DNA from 4 places in the Pengzhenrongella sp. genome. Region 1 is predicted to be linked to each of the others. Evidence: predicted binding sites of a transcription regulator. Region 1 holds the regulator's gene; each other region holds the start of a gene.

Region 1 (3,907 bases):
AGCTACTTCGCGAGCGCGGGCGCAGCCTGGATCCCTGCAGTCGTCGCGGTGCTGATCTGCGAGTTCCCGGATCTGCGTCTCGACCTGCGGCTGAGCGAGCTGCGCGCGGCGGGTGACTCCGACCCGGACCTGGAGGTATTCGTCGGCTACGGCGGCCCGGGCCGGCCCTGGCCGCCTGTCGAGGGTCCGCCCGCCGGTTCCACGGTGCACCACCTGCTCGACGAGCCCTTCGTCGCCGTCGTACCCGAAGCACACCCCCTGGCAGGACGGTCGAGGGTCCCGCTGCGCGACCTCGCATCCGAGCAATGGGTCGACAACGACTTCAACCGCGGCCTGTGCCGGCAGGTCGTGCTCGACGCGGCCGCCGGTGCGGGGTTCGTGCCCGATTTCCGGATCGAGACCCCGGACGACGCCAGCGCCCTCTCGTTCGTCGCGGCCGGGGTGGGGATCACCGTGCTCCCTCTCCTGGGCACCCAGCACCTGCCGCGCGGCGTCGTCGCGGTGCCGATCGTCGACCCGACGCCGGTCCGCGGCGTCTACCTCGCGGTCAAGGCCGCCGTCGAGCGGCACCCCGCGTCCGTCCGAGCCCTGGAACTCTTCCGCGAGCGAGTTGCCGGGCACCCGGCGGCCGCCTCGTGACGGCCGGCCGCCGAGCCCCGCGAGCACGCGGACACGGCTCAGTCGCCGGGTATGGCCGGCAGCGTAGAATTGGCACTCGCGGGTGGTGAGTGCTATCCGCCGGACGCTGCGCGAGGAGGTGTGATGGTCGAGGACCGCAGGCTGGATGTGCTGCGCGCGATCGTGGAGGACTACGTCCAGACACGTGAGCCCGTCGGTTCGCGCGTGCTCGTCGAGCGGCACCGCCTGGGCGTCTCGCCGGCGACCATCCGCAACGACATGGCCGCCCTCGAGGAGGGCGGGTACATCGCCCAGCCGCACACCTCGGCCGGGCGGGTACCGACCGACAAGGGGTACCGACTCTTCGTCGACCGGCTCTCCACGGTCAAGGCGCTGTCCAGCCCCGAGAAGCGCGCCATCCAGGTCTTCCTGGACAACGCGGTCGACCTGGACGACGTCGTGGACCGCTCGGTGCGGCTGCTCGCGCAGCTGACCCAGCAGGTCGCCGTCGTGCAGTACCCCTCGTTGCGGCACTCCGCGATGCGCCACCTCGAGCTCGTCATGGTCGGCGAGCGCCGCCTGCTCGTCGTGATCATCACCGACACCGGCCGCGTCGAGCAGCGGACCCTGGAGCTCGCCGGGCCGCCGACGGACGTGCTGATCGCCGAGCTGCGGACCCGCCTGAACGCCGTCGCGCTCGGCCGGCGCCTCGCCCAGCTCGTGGGCGCGCTCGCCGTCGTGCCGGACACGTTCGCGCCCGACGACCGCCCGCTGGTTCGCTCGGTGATCGCGATCATCGAGGAGACCCTGGCCGAGGAGATCGAGGAACGGATCGTCCTCGCGGGCACCGCGAACCTCGCGCGCGGTGGCGGAGCGGACTTCACACACTCGCTGAGCCCGGTGCTCGAGGCCCTCGAGGAGCAGGTCGTGCTCCTGCGGCTGCTGACCGAGATGGCCGAGGACTCCGTCGGGGTCGCGGTCCGGATCGGGCACGAGACCCAGCACGAGGGGCTGCTCGAGACGAGCTTCGTGACGACCGGTTACGGGGGCGACGGCGACGTCGTCGCGCGCATCGGTTCGATCGGTCCCACCCGCATGGACTACCCCGGCACCATCGCCTCGGTCCGGGCTGTGGCACGCTACTTGTCCCGGATGCTCGCCGGGTGACCCGAGCCTGCGGCCTCGCGAGGTACGCAGAACCCGCCAGGCACGCCGAACCCGCAATGCACGCAGAAAGTGACCAGTGAGCGACTACTACCAGATCCTCGGGGTCGCCCGGGACGCCAGCCCCGAGCAGATCAAGAAGGCCTACCGCAAGCTCGCCCGCGAGCACCACCCGGACGTCGCCGAGGCCGAGGGCTCGGAGGACATGTTCAAGGACGTGTCGCGGGCCTACGAGGTCCTCTCCAACCCCGAGAAGCGCCGCCAGTACGACATGGGTTCCGACCCGTCGTCGGCCAGCGGCGGCGGGATGGGCGGCGGTGGCTTCGGCTTCCAGGACATCTTCGAGACCTTTTTCGGCGCCCAGCAGGGCGCGAGCGCCCAGCGCGGCCCGATCCCGCGGGCCCGCCGCGGCCAGGACGCGCTGGTCCGGCTCGACCTGGACCTCGCCGACGCCGTCTTCGGCGTCCGGCGTGAGCTCCAGGTGGACACGGCCGTGGTGTGCACCACGTGCGCCGGCTCGTGCTGCCGCCCGGGCACCTCGCCGCGTACCTGCGAGGTGTGCGGCGGGCGCGGCGTCGTCCAGCGCGTCGCGCGCTCGTTCCTCGGTCAGGTGATGACGTCCTCCCCGTGCGCGGCCTGCCACGGCTTCGGGACGACGATCCCCGAGCCCTGCCCGGACTGCTCGGGCGAGGGCCGCGTCCGCTCGCGCCGGACCCTCGTGGTCGACGTGCCCGCCGGCGTCGACACCGGCACCCGGATCAAGCTCACCGGTCAGGGCGAGGTCGGCCCCGCCGGCGGCCCGTCCGGCGACATCTACTTCGAGATCCGCGAGCGCCAGCACGACGTCTTCGTGCGGCGCGGCGACGACCTGCACTGCAACCTCGAGGTGCCGATGACCGCGGCGGCGCTGGGCACGGTGCTCTCGCTGGACACGTTCGACGGCGCCCAGGACGTCGACCTGCGCCCGGGCACCCAGCCGGGACACGTCCTCACGCTCAAGGGGCTCGGCGTCGGGCACCTGCACGTCGGCGGGCGCGGCGACCTGCACGTGCACGTCGACGTGCTGGTCCCGACCGGGCTCGACGAGGAGCAGGAGCAGCTCCTGACTCGGCTCGCGACGCTGCGCGGCGAGGAGCGCCCCGAGGCGCGGCTCTCCGGCGCGCACGGCAAGGTGTTCTCCAAGCTGCGCGACAAGCTCTCCGGCCGGTGACCCGGACGTTGCGCGCGTCGCGCGTCGCGCGGTGAGCGCGCCGGTCTTCCTCGCGGAGCCCGGCGCGCTCGCGGGGTACGACGCCGGGTCGGTCTACCTGCTCGGCGGCACCGAGGGCCGCCACGCGGGCGTCGTCCAGCGCCGCGGCGCCGGAGAGCGCGTCGACGTGGTCGACGGCGCGGGGGTCAGGCTCGTCGGGACCGTCCAAGAAGCCGGGCCCGACGGCGTTCACGTGCTCGTCACCCAGCGCGTCGAGGAACCCGCGCCCGACGTCGCGCTCGTGCTCGTGCAGGCGCTCGCCAAGGGCGACCGCGACGAGCTGGCCATCGAGGCCGCGACGGAGGTCGGGGCGGACGCCGTGCTGCCCTGGCAGGCGGAGCGGTCGATCGTGGTCTGGCGGGGCGACCGCGCGGCGAAGAGCCGTTCCCGCTGGCAGGGCACGGTGCGGGCCGCCACGAAGCAGTCCCGCCGGGCCCGGATGCCCGCGGTCGAGACGGTCGTCGACGGGCGTGGGCTCGCGGCGCGGATCCGGTCCGTGGTCGACGCGGGTGGCGCGGCGCTCGTGCTGCACGAGGAAGCGGCCGTGCCGCTGTCCACGGTCGTGCTGCCGACCGCAGGCACGCAGCCGCGCGAGCTGCTCGTCGTCGTCGGCCCGGAGGGCGGGATCAGCGCGCAGGAGCTCGCCGTGCTGACCGGCGCCGGGGCGCAGGCCGTCCGGCTCGGCCCGCACGTGCTGCGGACGTCGACGGCCGGGCCGGTCGCGCTCGCGCTGCTCGCCCAACGGCTCGGCCGCTGGGACGCGCCCTGACGGTGGTTGCTAGGTCGGCCGGTCGGCGAGCTGCTCGAGCAGGGCGACCGCGTCCCCGGTAGAGGGCATCGCGGAGATCTCGGCCGCAAGTCGCGCCGCGGCGTCGC
Region 2 (3,907 bases), on a different contig from region 1:
GCTCCGTGGCGACCCGGTCGGCGTCGCTCACCCGGGGCCGGGCGACCTTCATGGAATCGATTCTGCCGGTCCCGCGGACAGCACGCAGGACGAGCGCGGGCTACCGGATCGCGGCGAGCAGGTCGTCATGGGTCGCGGTCCCGCTCGCGTACGACCATCGGTCGGTGCCCACGCGCTTCTCCCCCGCCCGACCGCCCGCCTCGCGCACCAGCAGCGCGCCGGGAGCCCAGTCCCACGCGAACACGTCACGCTGGAGCCACAGGTCGACCCGGCCGGCGGCCAGCCAGGCGAGCTCCAGGGTTCCCGAGCCGCGAGCGCGGGTGCTGGCCGCCTGCCCGACGACGCGCTGCAGGACCGCCGCGGACGCGTCGCCGGGGTCCAGATAGGTGGCAAGGATCGCGTGATCGAGCGCGGGCCCGGCGGCCATCGTCAGCCGCTGCCCGTTCAGCCAGCACCCGCCACCCCTGGACGCCGAGAAGGTCCCACCGGAGGCCGGGTGGTGCACCGCCGCGGCGAGCCCGCCATCGTCGTCCTCGAGCGCGACGGCCGAGCACCAGAACGGGTCGCCCCGGACGAAGTTGAGCGTTCCGTCGATCGCGTCCACGAGCCAGCGCCGGTCCCCGGCGCGCGTCGTGCCCTCCTCGCCGAGGATCCCGTCGGCTGCCCGCCGCGCGAGCAGCAGGTCGCGCACGGCGTGCTCCGCCGCGATGTCCGCCCGCGTGACGACATCGCCGGGGGTGCCCTTGGACGTCACCCGTAGCGCGTCTCGCGACCAGGACAAGAAGGACGAGGCGACCTCAGCGGCAAGCGTGGCGGCCTCGACGGCGAGGGCGCAGTCCTCGGTGGGGTTCATCGGCTCACCCTAGGGACCCCGCCGCAGTGGCCCCGAAACCGGTCCCGGAGCGGCGAAGTTCGCCGGGCGATACGAATAATTCTCCGACCAGGGGGCTTGAACAACTTTTGACTCGGTTGTAGCGTTTCGAACACAGCACGAAACCTCGCAATATGCACGTGAACTGCACAAACGCGACCGCACCGGGGGCAACGCGGCTCCTGGTGCGTCGGAAGACGAGTCAAGGAGGACCCCGTGACCGAGATCTCGCGTCTGCCCGGACCGGTGATGGACCTGTGGGAGTGGCAGTTCGAGGGGGCCTGTCGCGATGCGGACGAGACCCTCTTCTTCCACCCCGAGGGCGAGCGTGGCTCCGCCCGACGTCGTCGCGCCGAGGCCGCCAAGGCCATCTGCGCCACCTGCCCGGTCATCCGGCAGTGCCGCGAGCAGTCGCTCACGGTGCGCGAGCCGTACGGCGTCTGGGGAGGCCTCTCCGAGGACGAGCGCGCCGCCATCCTGGCGAGACCGGTCAGCCACGCCATCTGACTGCCACGCCATCTGATCTAACCCGCCCAAAACAGCCGTAACGTCCGAGCGTTGACGTCCTATAGGACGTCAACGCTCGGACGTTACGAGGTGTGCACGTGGTGGGGCGTGCGAGGTTGCGGGGTTTGCGAGGCGGGTCGCGGGGGTTGCGAGGGGGTGCGGGACGACGAACGCCCCCGCATCCGGTCGGAACCGGGGGCGGGGGCGTCGTCGTACTGGGTCGTGCTGACTGCCAAGTACTACTTGACGACGATCGCGAGGATGTCGCGCGCGGAGAGGATGAGGTACTCCTCGCCGTCGTACTTGACCTCGGTGCCGCCGTACTTGCTGTAGATGACCTTGTCGTTGACGGCAATGTCAAGCGGAACCCGCTTGCCGTTGTCGTCGACGCGGCCGGGGCCTACGGCAAGGACGGTGCCCTCCTGGGGCTTCTCCTTGGCACTGTCCGGGATGACCAGGCCCGAGGCCGTCGTCTGCTCTGCCTCGAGCGCCTTGACGACAATGCGGTCCTCGAGCGGCTTGATGGAGACCGACACTGCGGACCTCCCCTTCTTCGCGTGAGTAACTGAATGAACGAATCTCGCAGGCGTGGTGGTTCACCCGTCGTCGCGGGAGCCGGGGAGAACCTGCCGATGCGATTGGCAACCTCATGTCGAGACCGCCACCGCTCACTCTAGGAACCGAGTTAGCACTCGGTCAAGGTGAGTGCCAGCCCCGCCCACGAATCCGGGCCGCCCGTGACAGGATCGCGCCATGGATGCCACGGGCCTCGCCAAGCTGCTCAGCCCCGACGGGTGGGCGCTGCTGTCCGCGCTGCCGCCATACGAGGAGGCGCGCGCGATGGTGCTCTCGGACCGGTTGCGCCGCGAGGGCATCGACCCCGAGCTCACCGCGGCGGCGCTGACCCAGTCCCGCCTGCGCGCCAAGGCGCACGCCAAGTTCGACACGTTCGCGGACGGGATGCTCTTCACCCCGGCCGGCCTGGAGCAGGCCACCCGGCTGACCGTCGCAGCGCACCACGCGCGCCGGTACGTCGCCGCCGGGGTGACGAAGGTGGCCGACCTGACCTGCGGGATCGGCGCCGACTCGATGGCCTTCGCCGGGGTCGGGCTGACCGTGCTGGCCGCCGACACCGACGAGCTCACCGCGGCCCTGGCCACGGTGAACCTGCGGCACTTCCCCGAGGCGGTGGTCCGGCACGCGGACGGCCTCGCGATCGACTTCGCGGCCGAGGGCGTGGACGGCCTGTACGCGGACCCCGCGCGCCGCTCGTCCGGCAAGCGGCTGTTCGACCCGAAGGCCTACTCCCCGCCGCTGGACTCGGTGCTCGCGCTGCGCGCGCAGGTCCCGGCGCTCGGCGTGAAGATCGGCCCCGGCGTCCCGCACGCCGCGCTGCCGCCCGACGCCGAGACCCAGTGGGTCTCGGTCGACGGGGACGTGGTCGAGGCCGGGCTGTGGTTCGGGCCGCTCGCGCCCGACGGGCCCGGGCGCAGCTCGCTCGTGCTGCGCGGGACGTCCGCCCGGGTGGTGCGCGACGAGCTCGGCGGCGCCGCGCCCGACGTCGGGCCGGTCGGCGGCTACTTCTACGAGCCCGACGGCGCGGTCATCCGCGCGGGGCTCGTCGCACAGATCGCGCACGAGGTCTCCGGCCGGCTGGTGGACGGCACGATCGCCTACATCACGTCCGACACGCTGCACGCGAGCGACGCCGCGACCGGCTACCGGGTGCTCGACACGCTCCCGTTCGGCCTCAAGCGGCTGCGCACCTACCTGCGCGAGCGCAACGTCGGGCGGCTCACGATCAAGAAGCGCGGCACGGCCGTCACGCCCGAGACGCTGCGCAAGCAGCTCGACCTGCACGGCAACGAGGAGGCAACGATCGTGCTGACCCGGGTCGCAGGATCCCAGCAGGTGATCGTGGTGGAGCGGCTGTGATGCAGATCCCGTTCGCGCACTCGGGCCGCTCGAGCGTGGGCATCGAATGGGAGATCGCCCTGGTCGACAAGGACTCCGGCGACCTGCGCCAGGTCGCGCAGACCGTGCTGGACGCGGTGCGACCGCCCGGCGGCGGCGAGCACCCGAACATCCGCCAGGAGCTGCTGGTCAACACGATCGAGGTCGTCTCGGGGGTGTGCCAGAACGTCGGGCAGGCCGGCGCGGACCTGCAGCGCGCGATCGACGAGGTGCGCACCGTGACCGACCCGCTGCGCGTGGAGCTGATGAGCGCGGGCACGCACCCGTTCGCGCGGTGGGCGCAGCAGAAGGTCACCGACAAGCAGCGGTACGCGACCCTGATCGACCGGACCCAGTGGTGGGGCCGGCAGATGCTGATCTACGGGGTGCACGTGCACGTCGGCATCGAGGACCGGGACAAGGTCCTGCCGATCCAGCGCGCCATGCTCACCTACTTCGCCCACCTGCAGTCGCTCTCGGCGTCGAGCCCGTTCTGGGGCGGGAAGGACACCGGGTACGCCTCCAACCGGGCGCTGATGTTCCAGCAGCTGCCGACGGCGGGGCTGCCGTTCCAGT
Region 3 (3,907 bases), on a different contig from region 1:
CGCCGCACCCCGAAGATGTTCCGCACGGCGACGGCCGACGTCGCGAGGATCGCCCCCGACGCGGTCGAGAACGATGCGGCGACGATCCCCGACAGCACGAGGATCGCGAGGCCGGGCGGGGCGTAGTCGTCGAGCAGCGCGAACAGCACAGGACCGTCGGACGCCTTGAGCCCGAGCGTCGAGGCGGCGGTCAGCGCGACCATCGCGTAGCTGACGCCGATGATCGCCGTCCCGGCGGCGCCGGTCAGGCAGGACCGGCGGGCCACCTCGGGGCTCTTGGCGGCGAAGATGCGCTGCATGAAGTCGATCGCCACGATGTCCCCGATGCCGAGCGAGACGAGCGTGGCCCAGTTGACCGCGGCTCCCTGGTCGGTCGAGGTGAGCTGGCCGAGGTCGAGCGGTCCCATGCCGTCCGGGATCGAGAACCCGATCGACGTCCCGACCCACCAGAGCATCGCGATCGTCGCGACGACCGTGATGGAGATCTGGATCGCCGAGGTGTAGGCGTCGGAGAACATCCCGCCGCCGATCGTGTAGACGAGCACCAGGACGACCGCCATGACCACCCCGAGGGTGTAGTCGATGCCGAGGAACCGCTCGAGCAGGAACCCGCACGCGACCAGGTTGCCGGCCATCAGGATCGCGAACGCGAAGATCATCAGGATCGACGACGCGACCTCCACGCCGCGCCCGTAGCGCAGCCGGAAGAAGTCGGCGAGCGTGAACAGGCCCATCCGGTTCAGCGGCTTGGCCAGGAACAGCCCGGTGATCAGCAGGCAGATCGCGAGCCCGATCGGCAGCGAGGCCCCCGCCCAGAACCCGAAGGTCGCGGTCAGGTCCGTGTTGCCGACCGTCGCGTTGGAGTCCACCGCCGCCGCCATGAGCGAGGCGGCCACCAGCGGGATCCCGAGACTTCGTCCCGCGACCAGATAGTTGGCGCTGTCGCCATCGACCTTCCGGGCGACCACGATCCCGACGACAACGACGACGAGAACGCTGATCCCGACTCCAGCAATGATCACGATGGCTCCTGATGACGAGTTCGGAATCGGCCGACAGGTTTCATTCACCACCCCTCCCGTGTCGTTCTTGATGCAGGGAGGAAACTTCTACGTTAACGATCCGGCCCACGCGCGGAACCGCCTACGATGGCGACCGTGGCATCCCCGGTACGCAGCCAGGGCCGACCAAGAGTCGGCACCTCACCGCAGCCCACTGGGTCGGCGGCCGAACAGATCCTCGACGCGGCCGCCCGGAACTTCGTGCAGAGCGGCTTCGAGGCGACCTCGACGCGCACCATCGCGGCGGCCGTCGGGCTTCGGCAGGCCTCGCTCTACTACCACTTCGCCAGCAAGCAGGAGATGCTCGCCGAGCTGCTCGCACGCACGGTGCGGCCCTCGCTCGCGGCCGCCGAACGACTGCTCACCGCACCGGGCAGCGCGGCCGGACGGCTGCACGCGCTGGTCAGCTTCGACTGCTCGCTGCTGCTGACCTCCGCCTACAACATCGGGGCGCTGTACCTGCTCCCCGAGGTGCGCGAGGAGCGGTTCGCGCAGTTCCGGGCCGATCGCCGTCGGCTGCGCGAGGCCTACCACCAGCTCATCTCGGAGGTCCTGGCATCCACCGGGCCCGACGGCGCGAGCGGGCCGCCACCGGACATCCTGAGCGACCTCGTCTTCGGCCTGGTCGAGAGCGTCATCGCGCTGCGCGGCGCCGGCGCCGAGCTCGACTCCGGCCGCCTGCTCGACGGCGTGGGTATCGCGGCCCTGCGCATTCTCGGGCTGCCGGCCGGCGAGATCACGCGCGCCGTCGCGGAGAGCCGCGCCCTGTAGCCACCCCGCGCGACACGCCGGAGCGTAACAAGGTCGACACACAACGGTCACGGCACCGGAATCTTTGTGCGCGACGCTGATTCCTGTCAGTTGACAGGAATGAGTGAGACCCGTTGGGGGATGTCCCATGTCCACACAGACGACCGGCGATGCGCGCACCGATGGAACGGCGACGACCGCGGGTGCCCGCGCGCACGCCCGAGCCCAGGAGGCCGCCGGCGCGAACAGCGGCGCGGCCATGGCGACCCTGCCGGCCAGCGCATGGCCGTCCCCGCCCGCCGGCGTCGGCGCGGACCGGCTGGTCTGGGCGGAAACCGTGCACGGCGGGGGCTACACGCACCTCGTCGTCGCGCGCGGCACGTCGGTGCGCCTGACGGACCTCGCAGGCGACGCGTGCGCGCACCTGCTCGCCTACAACGCCGACGAGCCGTGGGAACGCCTCAACGTCGCCGACACCGTGAAGATCCAGTGGCAGGCCTACCTGACGGCCGGCTGCCTGCTGCTGAGCGACCAGGGCCGCGCGCTCGCGACGATCACCGAGGACTCCTCGGGCCGGCACGACTCGCTGTTCGGCACCACGACCCAGACCTACAACGCCGCGCGCTACGGCGACGGTGCGGCGCACTGCGCGACGCCGGCGGGCCGCGAGCTGTTCACCCTGGCCGCCGCCAAGCACGGCCTCGGCCGGCGCGACCTGCCGCCGAGCGTCTCGTTCTTCCAGGGCGTCACCGTGGACGACGACGGCGCCCCCCGCTTCCTCGGCTCGGCCGGACCCGGCGCGAGCGTGACGATCCGGGCCGAGCTGCCCCTGGTCCTCCTGATCGCCAACACGGCCCACCCGCTCGACCCGCGCCCGGAGTACTCGTGCGGCCCGATCGAGTTCCTCGCCTGGCGGGACTCGCCCACGACGCCCGACGATCCGCAATGGACCGCGACGCCCGAGGCGCGGCGCGCCTATGCGAACACGGCGGCCTACCTCACCCCCAAGGGGATCCGATGACAGCCACGGCCACCACCACCCCGACGCCGAACCTCCCGGCCGGCACCATCACGCGCGACGAGATCGTGCCCGCGCGGTCCGCGTGGTCGGCGGTCGTGCCGGCAGGGAGCCTGCTGACGATCATCGACCTCGAGGGCAACCAGGCCGTGGACTTCCTCGCCTACGACGCCTGGGACACCGCGCGGCGCTACAGCGCGCCCGACACGCTCCAGGGCCAGGACTCGATCTTCCTCACGACGGGCAGCGTGCTGCGCGACTGCGAGCACTCGCCGCTGATGACCGTCGTCGCGGACGACTGCGGCCGGCACGACACGATCGGCGGGGCCTGCTCCAAGGAGTCGAACACGCTGCGCTACGGCCACCACACCGCGGGCCAGCACGCCTGCGTGGAGAACTTCCTCGCCGAGGGTTCCCGGCACGGGCTCGGCAAGCGGGACCTCGTCTCGAACATCAACTGGTACATGAACGTCCCGGTCGACCCGGACGGCGCGCTCGGCATCGTCGACGGCATCTCGGCGCCCGGACTGAGCCTGACGCTGCGCGCCGAAACCGACGTCCTGGTGCTCGTCTCGAACTGCCCGCAGATCAACAACCCGTGCAACGGGTTCGACCCGACGCCCGTGCGGCTCGTGGTCACCGACCCGGATCCGACGCCGGCACAAACGCCGGCTCGGACCCCGGCGCGGGGCCTGTAGCGGTGCCGTTCGACACCCTCCTGGTCGCCAACCGCGGCGAGATCGCGGTGCGCATCATCAAGACCGCGCGCTCGATGGGCCTGCGCACGGTCGCGGTCTACTCCGACGCGGACGCCGGCGCCGCGCACACCCACCTGGCCGACGACGCCGTGCGGATCGGTCCCGCTCCGGCGACGGCGTCCTACCTGCGAGGCGACGCCATCGTCGAGGCTGCGCTGGCCGCCGGGGCCGGAGCCATTCACCCCGGCTACGGCTTCCTGTCGGAGAACGCGGGCTTCGCCCGCGCGACCGAGGCCGCCGGGATCGCGTTCGTCGGCCCGACGCCCGCCCAGCTCGAGGTCTTCGGTGCCAAGCACACCGCCCGCGAGGCGGCCGCCGCC
Region 4 (3,907 bases), on a different contig from region 1:
GCCGAGCTCCACGAGAGCGGGGCGACGGCGGCCGGCGAGCCGTCCGGGAGCACCTTCTCCGGGATCGCGCCCGACGGCGTGCGGTGCGCGTCGATCCAGGTGAGCCAGGTCTCGGCCGCTTCGGTGTCCCCCGCGCGGGCGGCGGTCAGGCCGTACAGGGACGTCTGCGGCGTCCAGGAGATGCCGTCCTGCTTCCAGCCCGCGCCGGGTGCGAGGCCGCCGGCCGGACGGGCCATCTCGCGTGCCGAGCTGCGCCATGCGGTGAGCGATCCGGGCAGCGCCCGGGGCTGGAAGGGCGGCAGCAGGAACGCGCTCGCGGCGTCCGGGGTGCGGCCGTCGGTGTACCGCGCGAACCGCGGGCCGAACTCGCGTGAGATCGCGGTGCGCAGCTCGCTCGCGCGGTCGGCGGCGCGATCGGCCGACGCCGGCTCGTCCAGCTCGCGATACAGCCGCGCCGCCGCTTCGAGCCCGCTCAGCAGCGGCGCCGCGGTCCCGAGCGTCACCCGGGACTCGCCGACCTCCCAGAAGTCGGCCGACGCGGCCGGCAGCGTGCCGTCGCGGTCGGTGAGGTTGAGGATGTGCCGGGTCGAGCGGTCGATCATCGGGCGCAGGCGCTCCGCGGCGTCCTCGCGGGCGCCGGCGTCGTCGATCTCGCTCAGCACGGTGTGCGTCGCCCACAGCGCCCAGCCGGTGCCGTCGGCCTGGATGCCGCGGTCGTCCGGCGGACCGGACCCGTCGGGCAGGTAGCGCGCCTCGAACGAGCCGTTGCGGTGCTGCACGCCCTGCAGGAACGACAGGATCTCCAGGGCCTCGTCGGTGTGTCCGGTGGTGGCCATCGCGACGGCGACGAACGAGGAGTCCCGTGGCCAGACGTAGCGCCACCGGGAGGACCAGCCCGCGACGGACGCGCCGTCGTCGAGCAGGAGCGCGCGCATGTCGAGCAGCGCGGCGGTGGCCATGTCCTCGTAGGGGCCGCCCTTGCCCGGCACGGTGCCTGCGGCGAGCCACTCGCGGGACTCCTTGGCGAGCTCTCGCGCGGTGGCGAGCGCGGCGGGATCGCTCGGCCCCGGATCGAGCACCCGGCTGCCCGGGAGGTACTTCGGGGTCGATCCGGCCCGGATCAGCCGCGGGGACCTCGAGGCGCCGCGCGAGACCCCGTTGGAGTACAGCCGGATGTTCTCGGGCTTGTTCGCGTTCGCGAGCGGTGAGCGGGGATCGGTCAGCAGAAAGGGAGCGGCGACCATGGTCAGCGTGACGACGGCGGTCACCGCGCGTCGTGTCCAGCGGGCCGCGGGCGTCCGCTCGCCGAGCGGATGGTCGCGGCCCGGCTGCGGGGCCGGGTTCTCCGACGGCTCCGAGGGGCCCGACGGGACCGAAGGCGGCAGCGGCAAAGAGGCGTCTCGGGTCAAAGCGGGCATCGGGCAGAGTACCCGGGGCGTCCACCAGGAGCGAAAACCGGTACCGGAATCCGGGCGATCGAGCGTCGGGCCTTGCACTCTCGGGGGTCGAGTGCTAACCATTGGGGTTAGCACTCTCGGTACGAGAGTGACAGAATCAGCGGGCCGACCGGTGAGGTGCGCGCCAGTGACGGGACATGACCGTCGCTACGCGGGCCGTCCGTCGCGGGCATCAGCCGGCCCACCCCAGCACTGCGGGAGGAACACACACCGATGGCCAAGATCATTGCCTTCGACGAGGAGGCACGCCGCGGCATGGAGCGGGGCATGAATGCCCTCGCCGACGCCGTCAAGGTCACGCTCGGGCCGAAGGGCCGCAACGTCGTGCTCGAGAAGAAGTGGGGCGCGCCCACCATCACGAACGATGGTGTGAGCATCGCCAAGGAAATCGAGCTGGAGGACCCGCTCGAGAAGATCGGGGCCGAGCTCGTCAAGGAGGTCGCCAAGAAGACCGACGACGTCGCTGGCGACGGAACCACCACCGCCACCGTGCTCGCCCAGGCGCTCGTGCGCGAGGGCCTGCGCAACGTCGCCGCCGGCGCCAACCCGATCGCGCTCAAGCGCGGGATCGAGAAGGCCGTCGAGGCCGTCACCGCGCAGCTGCTCAAGGCTGCCAAGGAGATCGAGACCAAGGAAGAGATCGCCGCGACTGCGGGCATCTCGGCCGGGGACTCCTCCATCGGTGACCTCATCGCCGAGGCGATGGACAAGGTCGGCAAGGAAGGCGTCATCACGGTCGAGGAGTCCAACGCTCTCGGCCTCGAGCTCGAGCTGACCGAGGGGATGCGCTTCGACAAGGGCTACCTCGCCGGTTACTTCGTGACCGACCCGGACCGCCAGGAAGCCGTCCTGGAAGACGCGTACGTCCTGCTTGTCGAGTCGAAGATCTCGTCGGTCAAGGACCTGCTGCCACTGCTGGAGAAGGTCATCCAGTCCGGCAAGCCGCTGGTCATCATCGCCGAGGACGTCGACGGTGAGGCCCTGGCCACGCTCGTCGTGAACAAGATCCGCGGGACGTTCCGCTCGGTCGCCGTCAAGGCGCCCGGCTTCGGCGATCGCCGCAAGGCGATGCTGCAGGACATGGCCATCCTCACGGGTGCCCAGGTCGTCTCCGAGACCGTCGGTCTCAAGCTCGACACGGTTGGCCTCGAGGTCCTCGGGACGGTCCGCAAGGCCGTCGTGACCAAGGACGAGACCACCCTCATCGAGGGTGGCGGCGAGGCCGACCAGATCGCCGGTCGCGTCAGCCAGATCCGCGCCGAGATCGAGAACTCGGACTCGGACTACGACCGCGAGAAGCTCCAGGAGCGCCTCGCCAAGCTGGCCGGTGGCGTCGCCGTCATCAAGGCCGGTGCGGCAACCGAGGTTGAGCTCAAGGAGCGCAAGCACCGCATCGAGGACGCCGTTCGCAACGCGAAGGCCGCCGTCGAAGAGGGCATCGTCGCCGGTGGTGGCGTCGCGCTCATCCAGGCGGGCAAGCTCGCGTTCGCCGACCTCGTGCTCGAGGGCGACGAGGCAACCGGTGCTCGCATCGTGCAGCTCGCGATCGACGCACCGCTCAAGCAGATCGCGATCAACGCCGGCCTCGAGGGCGGCGTCGTGGCGGAGAAGGTCCGCAACCTCCCCAACGGTCACGGCCTGAACGCCGCGACCGGGGTGTACGAGGACCTGCTCGCGGCCGGGGTCAACGACCCGGTCAAGGTCACGCGCTCGGCGCTGCAGAACGCGGCGTCCATCGCCGCGCTCTTCCTCACCACCGAGGCAGTCATCGCCGAGAAGCCCGAGCGCCACGCCCCCTCGCAGGGTGGCGGCGGCGACGGCGGCATGGGCGGCATGGACTTCTGATCGAACGCTGATCAGGGGTACCTACCCCAGCACGACGACGGCGGGCCGGTCACCTTCGGGTGCCCGGCCCGCCGTTTGTGCGTCACGTGGCGCACTCAGCGTGGTTGCGTCGCTGGTTGCCTCGCTGGTTGCAGCGAATGGGCGCCAGGGGGATGTTGCGCAATCCCGTCCGAGCTCAGATCTGAACCGAGTCCGTTCGCCTCACCCCGAACGGATCGATCCCCTGATTCGCCGACCGCGAGATGCGAGTCGTTTGTCGCCGTCGCCGCGATCCGCACAACAACAACCCGCATCTCGGGGCTCAGAACTGGCCCGGACCGGACTCTGCAGCACTCGTATCCCCACCGGAGGGGTTTGGTCCGAATTTGGTCAAGAGAAGGTCAATTCTCGACCGAACCCGCCGGGAAATCCGCCAGAGCCTGCTCGACTGAGCTCGCCCGCCCTCACAAGAGCCTGGGGGTATGGCTGGGTGGGTCGAACGTGCACCCCAGGTGCACGTTCGACACACCCAGCAATACACCCAGCCCCGGATTCGACCCTCGCGCTGACAGGCGACGAAGCTCCGCCAACTCGGAGGTCTGCGACGGCGACGGCGACCGGCGGGA

Evidence for each region. The regulator HrcA, encoded in region 1, represses chaperone genes, less so after heat shock. The targets are predictions, from matches to a motif close to TTNGCACTCGNNNNNNNCGAGTGCNAA.
Region 2: groES (co-chaperone GroES) is a predicted target of HrcA. The motif match lies at 2,064-2,090, and genes of this name have one in related genera.
Region 3: VIM26_RS02810 (urea amidolyase associated protein UAAP1) is a predicted target of HrcA. The motif match lies at 1,916-1,942, and genes of this name have one in related genera.
Region 4: groL (chaperonin GroEL) is a predicted target of HrcA. The motif match lies at 1,526-1,552, and genes of this name have one in related genera.

What each region holds. Positions count from the first base shown of each region.
Region 1 covers NZ_DATCNW010000165.1:1,416-5,322, reverse strand. Annotated here, with positions in the region: gene VIM26_RS09315 (LysR family transcriptional regulator) at 1-639, shown strand, start outside; gene hrcA (heat-inducible transcriptional repressor HrcA) at 763-1,785, shown strand; gene dnaJ (molecular chaperone DnaJ) at 1,862-2,992, shown strand; gene VIM26_RS09300 (16S rRNA (uracil(1498)-N(3))-methyltransferase) at 3,024-3,800, shown strand; gene VIM26_RS09295 (glycosyltransferase) at 3,810-3,907, opposite strand, start outside.
Region 2 covers NZ_DATCNW010000364.1:8,552-12,458, reverse strand. Annotated here, with positions in the region: gene VIM26_RS20725 (MerR family transcriptional regulator) at 1-52, opposite strand, end outside; gene VIM26_RS20720 (inositol monophosphatase family protein) at 101-853, opposite strand; gene VIM26_RS20715 (WhiB family transcriptional regulator) at 1,088-1,378, shown strand; gene groES (co-chaperone GroES) at 1,618-1,914, opposite strand; gene VIM26_RS20705 (class I SAM-dependent methyltransferase) at 2,132-3,313, shown strand; gene VIM26_RS20700 (glutamate--cysteine ligase) at 3,313-3,907, shown strand, end outside.
Region 3 covers NZ_DATCNW010000055.1:3,757-7,663, reverse strand. Annotated here, with positions in the region: gene VIM26_RS02820 (sodium:solute symporter family protein) at 1-1,022, opposite strand, end outside; gene VIM26_RS02815 (TetR/AcrR family transcriptional regulator) at 1,158-1,832, shown strand; gene VIM26_RS02810 (urea amidolyase associated protein UAAP1) at 1,960-2,832, shown strand; gene VIM26_RS02805 (urea amidolyase associated protein UAAP2) at 2,829-3,527, shown strand; gene uca (urea carboxylase) at 3,530-3,907, shown strand, end outside.
Region 4 covers NZ_DATCNW010000232.1:9,648-13,554, reverse strand. Annotated here, with positions in the region: gene VIM26_RS13645 (glycoside hydrolase family 15) at 1-1,268, opposite strand, end outside; gene groL (chaperonin GroEL) at 1,671-3,302, shown strand.